2 regions of the Burkholderia sp. A9 genome follow, and region 1 is predicted to be linked to the other one. Evidence: predicted binding sites of a transcription regulator. Region 1 holds the regulator's gene; the other holds the start of a gene.
The links. The regulator sigma-54, encoded in region 1, starts transcription at its own class of promoters, with help from an activator protein. The targets are predictions, from matches to a motif close to TGGCANGNAANCTGCTTT.

Region 2: PI86_RS12045 (methanol/ethanol family PQQ-dependent dehydrogenase) is a predicted target of sigma-54. The motif match lies at 2,121-2,138, and genes of this name have one in related genera.

The regions. Positions count from the first base shown of each region.
Region 1 is NZ_JSZN01000018.1:76,183-79,975, reverse strand. It holds gene lptB (LPS export ABC transporter ATP-binding protein) at 1-350, shown strand, start outside; gene PI86_RS10495 (RNA polymerase factor sigma-54) at 509-2,014, shown strand; gene hpf (ribosome hibernation-promoting factor, HPF/YfiA family) at 2,174-2,533, shown strand; gene PI86_RS10485 (PTS sugar transporter subunit IIA) at 2,702-3,241, shown strand; gene hprK (HPr(Ser) kinase/phosphatase) at 3,371-3,793, shown strand, end outside.
Region 2 is NZ_JSZN01000025.1:46,349-50,141, forward strand. It holds gene PI86_RS12035 (MotA/TolQ/ExbB proton channel family protein) at 1-700, opposite strand, end outside; gene PI86_RS15700 (energy transducer TonB) at 711-1,586, opposite strand; gene PI86_RS12045 (methanol/ethanol family PQQ-dependent dehydrogenase) at 2,227-3,793, shown strand, end outside.

The DNA.
Region 1 (3,793 bases):
AGATCGGCCACCTGCGCGAGAACCCGGCGCTGTCGCTGTCGGGCGGCGAACGCCGTCGCGTCGAGATCGCGCGTGCGCTCGCGACCAATCCGAACTTCATCCTGCTCGACGAGCCGTTCGCCGGCGTCGATCCGATCGCGGTGCTCGAGATCCAGAAGATCGTCAAGTTCCTGAAGCAGCGCAACATCGGCGTGCTGATTACCGATCACAACGTCCGCGAAACGCTCGGCATCTGCGACCACGCTTACATCATCAGCGACGGTTCGGTGCTCGCCGCCGGCGCGCCGAGCGACATCATCGAAAACGAAAGCGTGCGCCGCGTGTACCTCGGCGAACACTTCCGCATGTAAATCCCCCCGTGGCTGGCTGCACCCCGCCCGGCGTCGCCGCGCGGGGCCGCTCCCCGCTTTGCGGCCATGCCTGCGGCCGGGCGGCGCGCCGCGCGTAATCGCGGATGGCTCAAGGCGCCTGGGTCGTGGCAAACTGCCGGTATGACTCCCTCTCTGCCATGAAAGCCAGCCTTCAACTCCGCCTGTCGCAACACCTGGCGCTGACGCCGCAACTGCAGCAGTCGATCCGGCTTCTGCAGCTGTCGACGCTCGAACTGCAGCAGGAAGTCGCGATGGCCGTCGCGCAGAATCCGCTGCTCGAGAACGACGACGAATGGATCGCGAGTCCGCTGCGTGTCGCGGCAGACGGATCGCTGATCGCGCAGACGCCTCCCGCACAGAACACCGAATCGTCCGTCGGGAACAGCAGCAGCCAGTCGAGCGATCGCGCCGAGCGCGACGAACCGGCCGCCGCCGACGAATACGACGGATACGCATCGAGCGATGCCGGCGACGGCCCGCAGTGGAATCTCGACGAATTCGGCCGCTCGAGCGGCGCGTCGGACGACGACGACCTCCCGCCGCTGCAGGTGCAGGAAGCCGCGACGTCGCTGCGCGACCACCTGTCCGCGCAACTGCGCGTCACGCAGGCCAGCCCGCGCGATCGCGCGCTCGTGATGTTCCTGATCGAATCGCTCGACGACGACGGCTACCTGACCGCCACGCTCGACGAAGTGCTCGCCGATTTGCCGTCGGAACTGGAAATCGACTGCGACGAGATGAACGCGGCGCTCGCGCTGCTGCACAGTTTCGATCCGGCCGGGGTCGGGGCCCGCTCGGCATCCGAATGCCTGAAGCTGCAGTTGCTGCGCCTCGATCCGTCCCCCACCCGCACGCTCGCGCTCGAGATCGTGTCGCAGCATCTCGAACTGCTCGCCGCGCGGGACTTCACGCGGCTGCGCAAGCAGCTGAAGGCGAGCGACGACGCGCTGCGCGACGCGCATGCGCTGATCCGCTCGCTGGAGCCGTTCCCCGGCGCCGCCTACGGCAAGGCCGAGGCCGACTACGTCGTGCCCGACATCATCGTGAAGAAAGCCGGCCAGGGCTGGCTCGCGGAACTCAATCCGGAAGTCATGCCGCGCCTGCGGATCAACAACCTGTACGCGAACATCCTGCGCAACAGCCGCGGCGATCCGGCGGCCGGATCGTTGAAACAGCAGCTCCAGGAAGCACGCTGGCTGATCAAGAACATCCAGCAGCGATTCGACACGATCCTGCGCGTCGCGCAGGCTATTGTCGAACGTCAGAAGAATTTCTTTGCGCACGGTGAAATTGCCATGCGCCCCTTGGTTTTGCGGGAAATAGCTGATACGCTGGGCCTACACGAGTCAACTGTCAGCCGTGTGACAACTGGCAAGTACATGCTGACCCCGTTCGGGACGCTTGAATTTAAGTACTTCTTCGGATCACACGTTTCGACCGACACCGGAGGCGCCGCATCGTCGACCGCCATCCGAGCCCTGATCAAGCAACTGATAGGAGCTGAAGACCCAAAATCGCCACTTTCGGACAGCCGCATTGCCGAGCTGCTGGCAGAACAGGGATTCGTGGTTGCGCGCCGCACGGTTGCCAAGTATCGCGAAGCCCTCAAGATCCCGGCAGTGAATCTGCGCAAGTCTCTTTAAGCCTGCTGCCTGCCCGGCGGCAGGCGTGTTCCGGCCACCGCGCATACGGGGAACAGGCCGGGCGACCTGTCCGCAATTCGGCCGCCTCGTGCGGCTGGGGCAAGTCGACCGGAGCGCCGCCTCGATGCGGCCGGGTGGTCACTCGCTTGGAGAAGCACTATGAACCTGAAGATCAGTGGACATCATCTCGAAGTCACGCCTGCAATTCGCGAATACGTGATCACCAAGCTGGACCGGGTGCTACGCCATAGCGATCAGGTAATCGATGGCACTGTGATCCTCTCGGTCGACAACCACAAAGAAAAGGACAAGCAGCAGCGCGCGGAAATCAACCTGCACCTGAAGGGCAAGGACATCTTCGTCGAAAGCGCGAACGGCAACCTCTACGCAGCGATCGATCTGCTGATCGACAAGCTGGATCGCCAGGTCGTCAAGCACATGGAGCGTCTGCAGACGCATGCGCACGACCCGATCAAGCTTCAGCCGTCGATCGACCAGATCGAACTGCCGCCGCAATAACGGTCACCGCAACACGCACGCCGCCCGGTTCGCCGGGCGTTTTTTTTGTGACTCCGCGGCAGCGGTGCGACCGGTCCGTCCATCCCGCGCCACGCGCGCGGCTGTGCTCTATAATGTTCCGGTTATCGCCGGGGGGCGTTGGGTGCGGTAGCTGCCTTGAGGGTGCCGATGCCGAACGCCTTGATATCGCCGAACATGGAAGATCAGTCTGCCGCAGCAAGGAGACCCCAGGCCGCCCAATCGCCTGCCAACATGAATCGCCTAGCCAAAATCCTGCCCATAGAGAACGTCGTCATCGACCTCTCCGTCACCAGCAAGAAACGCGTCTTCGAACAAGCCGGGCTGATCTTCGAGAATCAGAACGGCATCGCCCGCAGCACCGTCACGGACAACCTGTTCGCGCGCGAGCGCCTCGGCTCGACCGGGCTCGGCGAAGGCGTCGCGATTCCGCACGGGCGCATCAAGGGGCTCAAGCACCCGCTCGCCGCGTTCGTGCGACTCGCCGACGCGATCCCGTTCGAAGCGCCCGACGGCCAGCCGGTCGGCCTCCTGATTTTCCTGCTCGTGCCCGAGCAAGCCACCCAGCAACACCTCGAGATCCTGTCGGAAATCGCGCAACTGCTGTCCGACCGCGACGCGCGTGAGCGTCTGCACAACGAAACGGATATCGCCGAGTTGCATCGCCTGCTCACTCAGTGGCAACCTTGAGTTGATCCGGGCGGAATATTTTCCCGAACGAAGCGGCACGCGCCGCTGTCCCGGGCTGCCCGGCGCCGGTCCGGCATGGCGACGCCCGTCGCCGCGCGCATGCACCGGCTCATTGGAGTGACGAGAGTCATGGATACGTCCAGCATCAACGCCCAGAGCATCTTCGACGACAACGCAGCCATGCTGAAGCTGAGCTGGCTGACGGGGCATGAAGGCTGGGAGCGCGGCTTTTCGGCCGACACCGTCGGCAATGCGACGTCCAGCGCCGACCTCGTCGGCCACCTGAACCTGATCCACCCGAACCGGATCCAGGTGCTCGGCGAAGCCGAAATCGACTACTACCAGCGGCAGACCGACGAAGACCGCTCGCGCCACATGGCCGAACTGATCGCGCTCGAGCCGCCGTTCCTCGTCGTCGCCGGCGGCGCCGCCGCACCGCCCGAACTCGTACTGCGCTGCACGCGCTCGTCCACGCCGCTGTTCACGACGCCGATGTCGGCCGCCGCGGTGATCGACAGCCTGCGACTCTACATGTCGCGCATCCTCGCGCCG
Region 2 (3,793 bases), on a different contig from region 1:
CGCCGCCCGCGTTTCCGGCTTCCGGTATCGCGGCATGCACCGGCGCGTCGGCCCGGAACTGACGCCGTTCGGCAAGCGCGATCAGGTCCTGCCCGAACTCGTCGAGCCCGGCCGTCACGGCCCTGAGCCGGTGCAGGAACAGGTTGTACGCAACGACTGCCGGAATCGCGACGCCGATACCGACCCCGGTCGCGACCAGCGCCTGGCCGATCGGCCCCGCGATCGCGTCGATGCCGTTCGTGGCCGACGCCGCCATCGATTGCAACGTGTGGACGATGCCGAATACGGTGCCGAACAGCCCGACGAACGGCGCGACGTTCGCGATCGACGCGAGCACGGTGAGCCCGCGCTCGAGCGGCCGCTGCTCGCGCCGGATCTCGCGCGCGAGCGTGCGTTCGAGCATGTCGCGGCGATCCCACGCGACGAGCGTGGCCGGTGCATCCGGTTCGGCCGCTTCAAGATCGCGCAATGCCATGCACATGGCGCGCTGCACGCGCGCGTTCGGGCTCGCGGCCGTATCGTCGTCGGCCGGTATCGCCAATGCCGTGCGATCGCTTCGGCCAGTGGCGAAGCGGCGGTTGCCGATCGCGACGCGCACGTACAGCAGCGCCTTCGCGACGATCAGCGTCCAGGTGAGCGCCGACAGCACCGCGAGGAGCGCGAACGCGCCAACGACCGCGTAGTGGATGTAATCAGACATGACGGATTCCTTAGTTTCCGAGTTTGAACACGACCGGCACCCTGACCCAGCCGTCGATCGATTCCGCGCCGCGCTTCGCCGGTACGAAGCGCCAGTCCCTGACCGCCGCGACGGCCGCGTCGTCGAGCGCATCGTGTCCGCTGCTTGCCGACAGCAGGACCTGGTCGGGCAGGCCGCTCGCGAGCACGTGCACGTTCAGGAACGTGGTGCCTTCCCAGCCGCGTCGCTGCGCGACGTCCGGGTAATCGGGTGCGGGGTTGTGCAGATAGGCAGCCGCGAAGCGCGGCGCGGTTATGGGTGCGGATTCGGCCGCGGGCGGTGCGGCGGGGGCCGTGCGTACGGGCGCCACCGCGCTTTCCGCCGAAGCGTGTGCAGCGGCCGGCGGTGCCGGTGCCGGCAAGGCGCGCGGGCCCACATTGTCCGGCCGGTCGACTGCGGCAGCGGCGGTGGTGACGGGCGAGCGCGCAGGCTTTGCATGGTCGACCTGCCGAGGCGCCGGCAGGTTCGCTGGATTCTCCCGGTGCGCAACCGCATCGCGGCTCGCATACGCGTGCGCCGGCGGGACCGACGGCGCGACCTCCGCGCGACGCGGCACGCCCGGCGCGGCAACACGCGCGGATGCGCTCGCGTCCACCTCGACGTCGAGCGCACGGGGCAGCATCGGTCGCAGATCGGGCACGAATGCATGCCAGAGCGCGACCATGATGGCCGCATGCGCGGCGAATACGATCAGCGCGACGGCGTGCAGCGGTTCGCGTGTGCGCGCTGCCTGCGGCGTCTCGATCGTCTCCAGATACGGGCCGGCAGGCGCGACGCCATACGCGAGCGCGGCCACGCGGCGGCGAGCGGACCTGCGAGTAGCCTCAGACGAAATCGGGACATGCATGGCGGTCTCTCGCTGCGCGGAATCGTTCCCGTTTCGAACCGCAAGAAGCATGCCGATGCGCACATCGCCTGGTCGGCTGCAGGTCGAAGCCGCCACGCGGCCACGCACCTGTTGCAGTTCGTGCCACCCCTGTTGCACCTGTGTCAATCTGGATCAGTGGCACGCTGTTCAAGCCGCCGTGCACGTGATCGTCGCCCGGATCGATCGAGCATCCCGGTGCGCGTCGTCCGCCGCGATGCGTCAGTCGCATCGGATAACAGAATATCGGATTCGTCCGTCGTCGACGATCACCTTTCCGCCGTCGCATCTCGACGCGCTCACGAAGCACACCTGGAAGAGCGTCGCCATTCGTCACGCACCGCGCGCCGTGCGTCGCGCGCGCCGCACCCGCCCGCGCACTGTCATCTTTCGCAACACTCCGCCCGCGGCTGTCCCCGAACGCAACAGGCGCGGACCACCCACGCCGCCGCACCGGCGTCGCCGCAGCGCGCGCAATCGGCCGCTGTGCCTTGCGTGGCGCGGCTCGCACCGCAGTGGCATGCGATTTGCGTAACTGGCTGCGCACTGGACCCGGAACCCCACCCCGCCGGCCCGGCCATGTGTTGGCCGCGGTGCGACCACAATGACTCAGGAGACAACCATGAAAAAACTCTCGGCTTCGACGAGCCGACTGGCAACGATCGGCATCGCGGCAGCAGCAGCCATCGTCTTGAATCCCGGCCTGGTGGACGCCGCCGCGGATTATCCGGCCGTCACGTACCAGCGGCTCACGGACGCGCAACGCGATCCGGGCTGGCTCACCTACTACCGCACCTACAACGGCCAGGCGCATTCGCCGCTCAAGCAGATCGACCCGTCGAACGTCAAGCAGCTCACGCAGGCGTGGAGCTACAAGTTTCCGGCCGAGCTGAAGCAGGGCTTCGAAGCCACGCCGATCGTCAACGGTCGCTACCTGTTCGTGACCACGCCGAAGGACAACGTGTACGCGTTCGATGCGGCCACCGGCGCGCAACTGTGGAAATACGAGCCGAAGCTCGGAGCCGAGTCGTTCAAGACCGCCTGCTGCGACGTCGTGAACCGCGGCGTCGCGCTGTACGGCAAGAACGTCTACGTCGCGATGCTGAGCGGCGAAGTGGCCGCGCTCGACGCACAGACCGGCGCACTGGTATGGAAGAAGCAGATGTTCGAACCGGGGCTCGGCTACGCGTTCTCGCTCGCCCCGCTCGCGCTCGACGGCGCGATCGTCGTCGGCAGCTCGGGCGGCGAATACGGCGCACGCGGCTTCATCGCGGCGCTCAGCCCGAACGACGGCACGCTTCTGTGGAAGCGCTTCACGATCCCCGGCCAGGGCGAGAAGCACGCCGATACCTGGCCCGACGGGATGCAGGCGCACGGCGGTGCACCGGCCTGGCTGACCGGCACCTACGACGCGGCGACGCGCACGCTGTACTGGGGCGTCGGCAACCCGGGGCCGTGGCTCGCGGACCTGCGCCCGGGCGACAACCTCTACTCCGATTCGCTGCTCGCGCTGGACCCGAAGAACGGCGACCTCAAGTGGCACTACCAGTATACGAAGCACGACACCTGGGACTATGACGGCGTCAACACGCCGGTGCTCGCGACCATCAAGTACAAGGGCAAGGAACACGACGCGATCATCCACGCGGACCGCAACGGCTACTTCCACGCGCTCGACCGCGACACCGGCAAGCTGATCTACGCGGAGCCGTTCGTGCGGGCGACGTCCGTCACCGGCTACACGGAAGACGGCGCGCCGATCCAGGATCCCGCGAAGTACCCGAAGGTCGGCACGACGATCGACACGTGCCCGAGCTTCCTCGGTGGCAAGAACTGGTGGTCGGTGTCGTACGACCCCGAGCGCCATCTCGCGGTCGTGCCGTCGCTGCATGCGTGCATGAGCCTGTCGGGCAAGTCGGTCAACTACATGGAAGGGCTGCCGTATCTCGGCGAAGGCTTCGAAATCAAGCCCGAACCGGGCAGCGAAGGCTACGGCGAACTCCAGGCGATCGACGTCAACACCGGCAAGAAGGTGTGGAGCCACTGGAGCAAGCTGCCGTGGAACGGCGGCGTCGCGACGACCGCGAGCGGCCTCGCGTTCAGCGGCTCGCTCGACGGCCACCTGTACGCATTCGACGTGTCGACCGGCAAGGTGCTGTGGGAGAGCCCGAAGCTCGCGAGCGGGATCA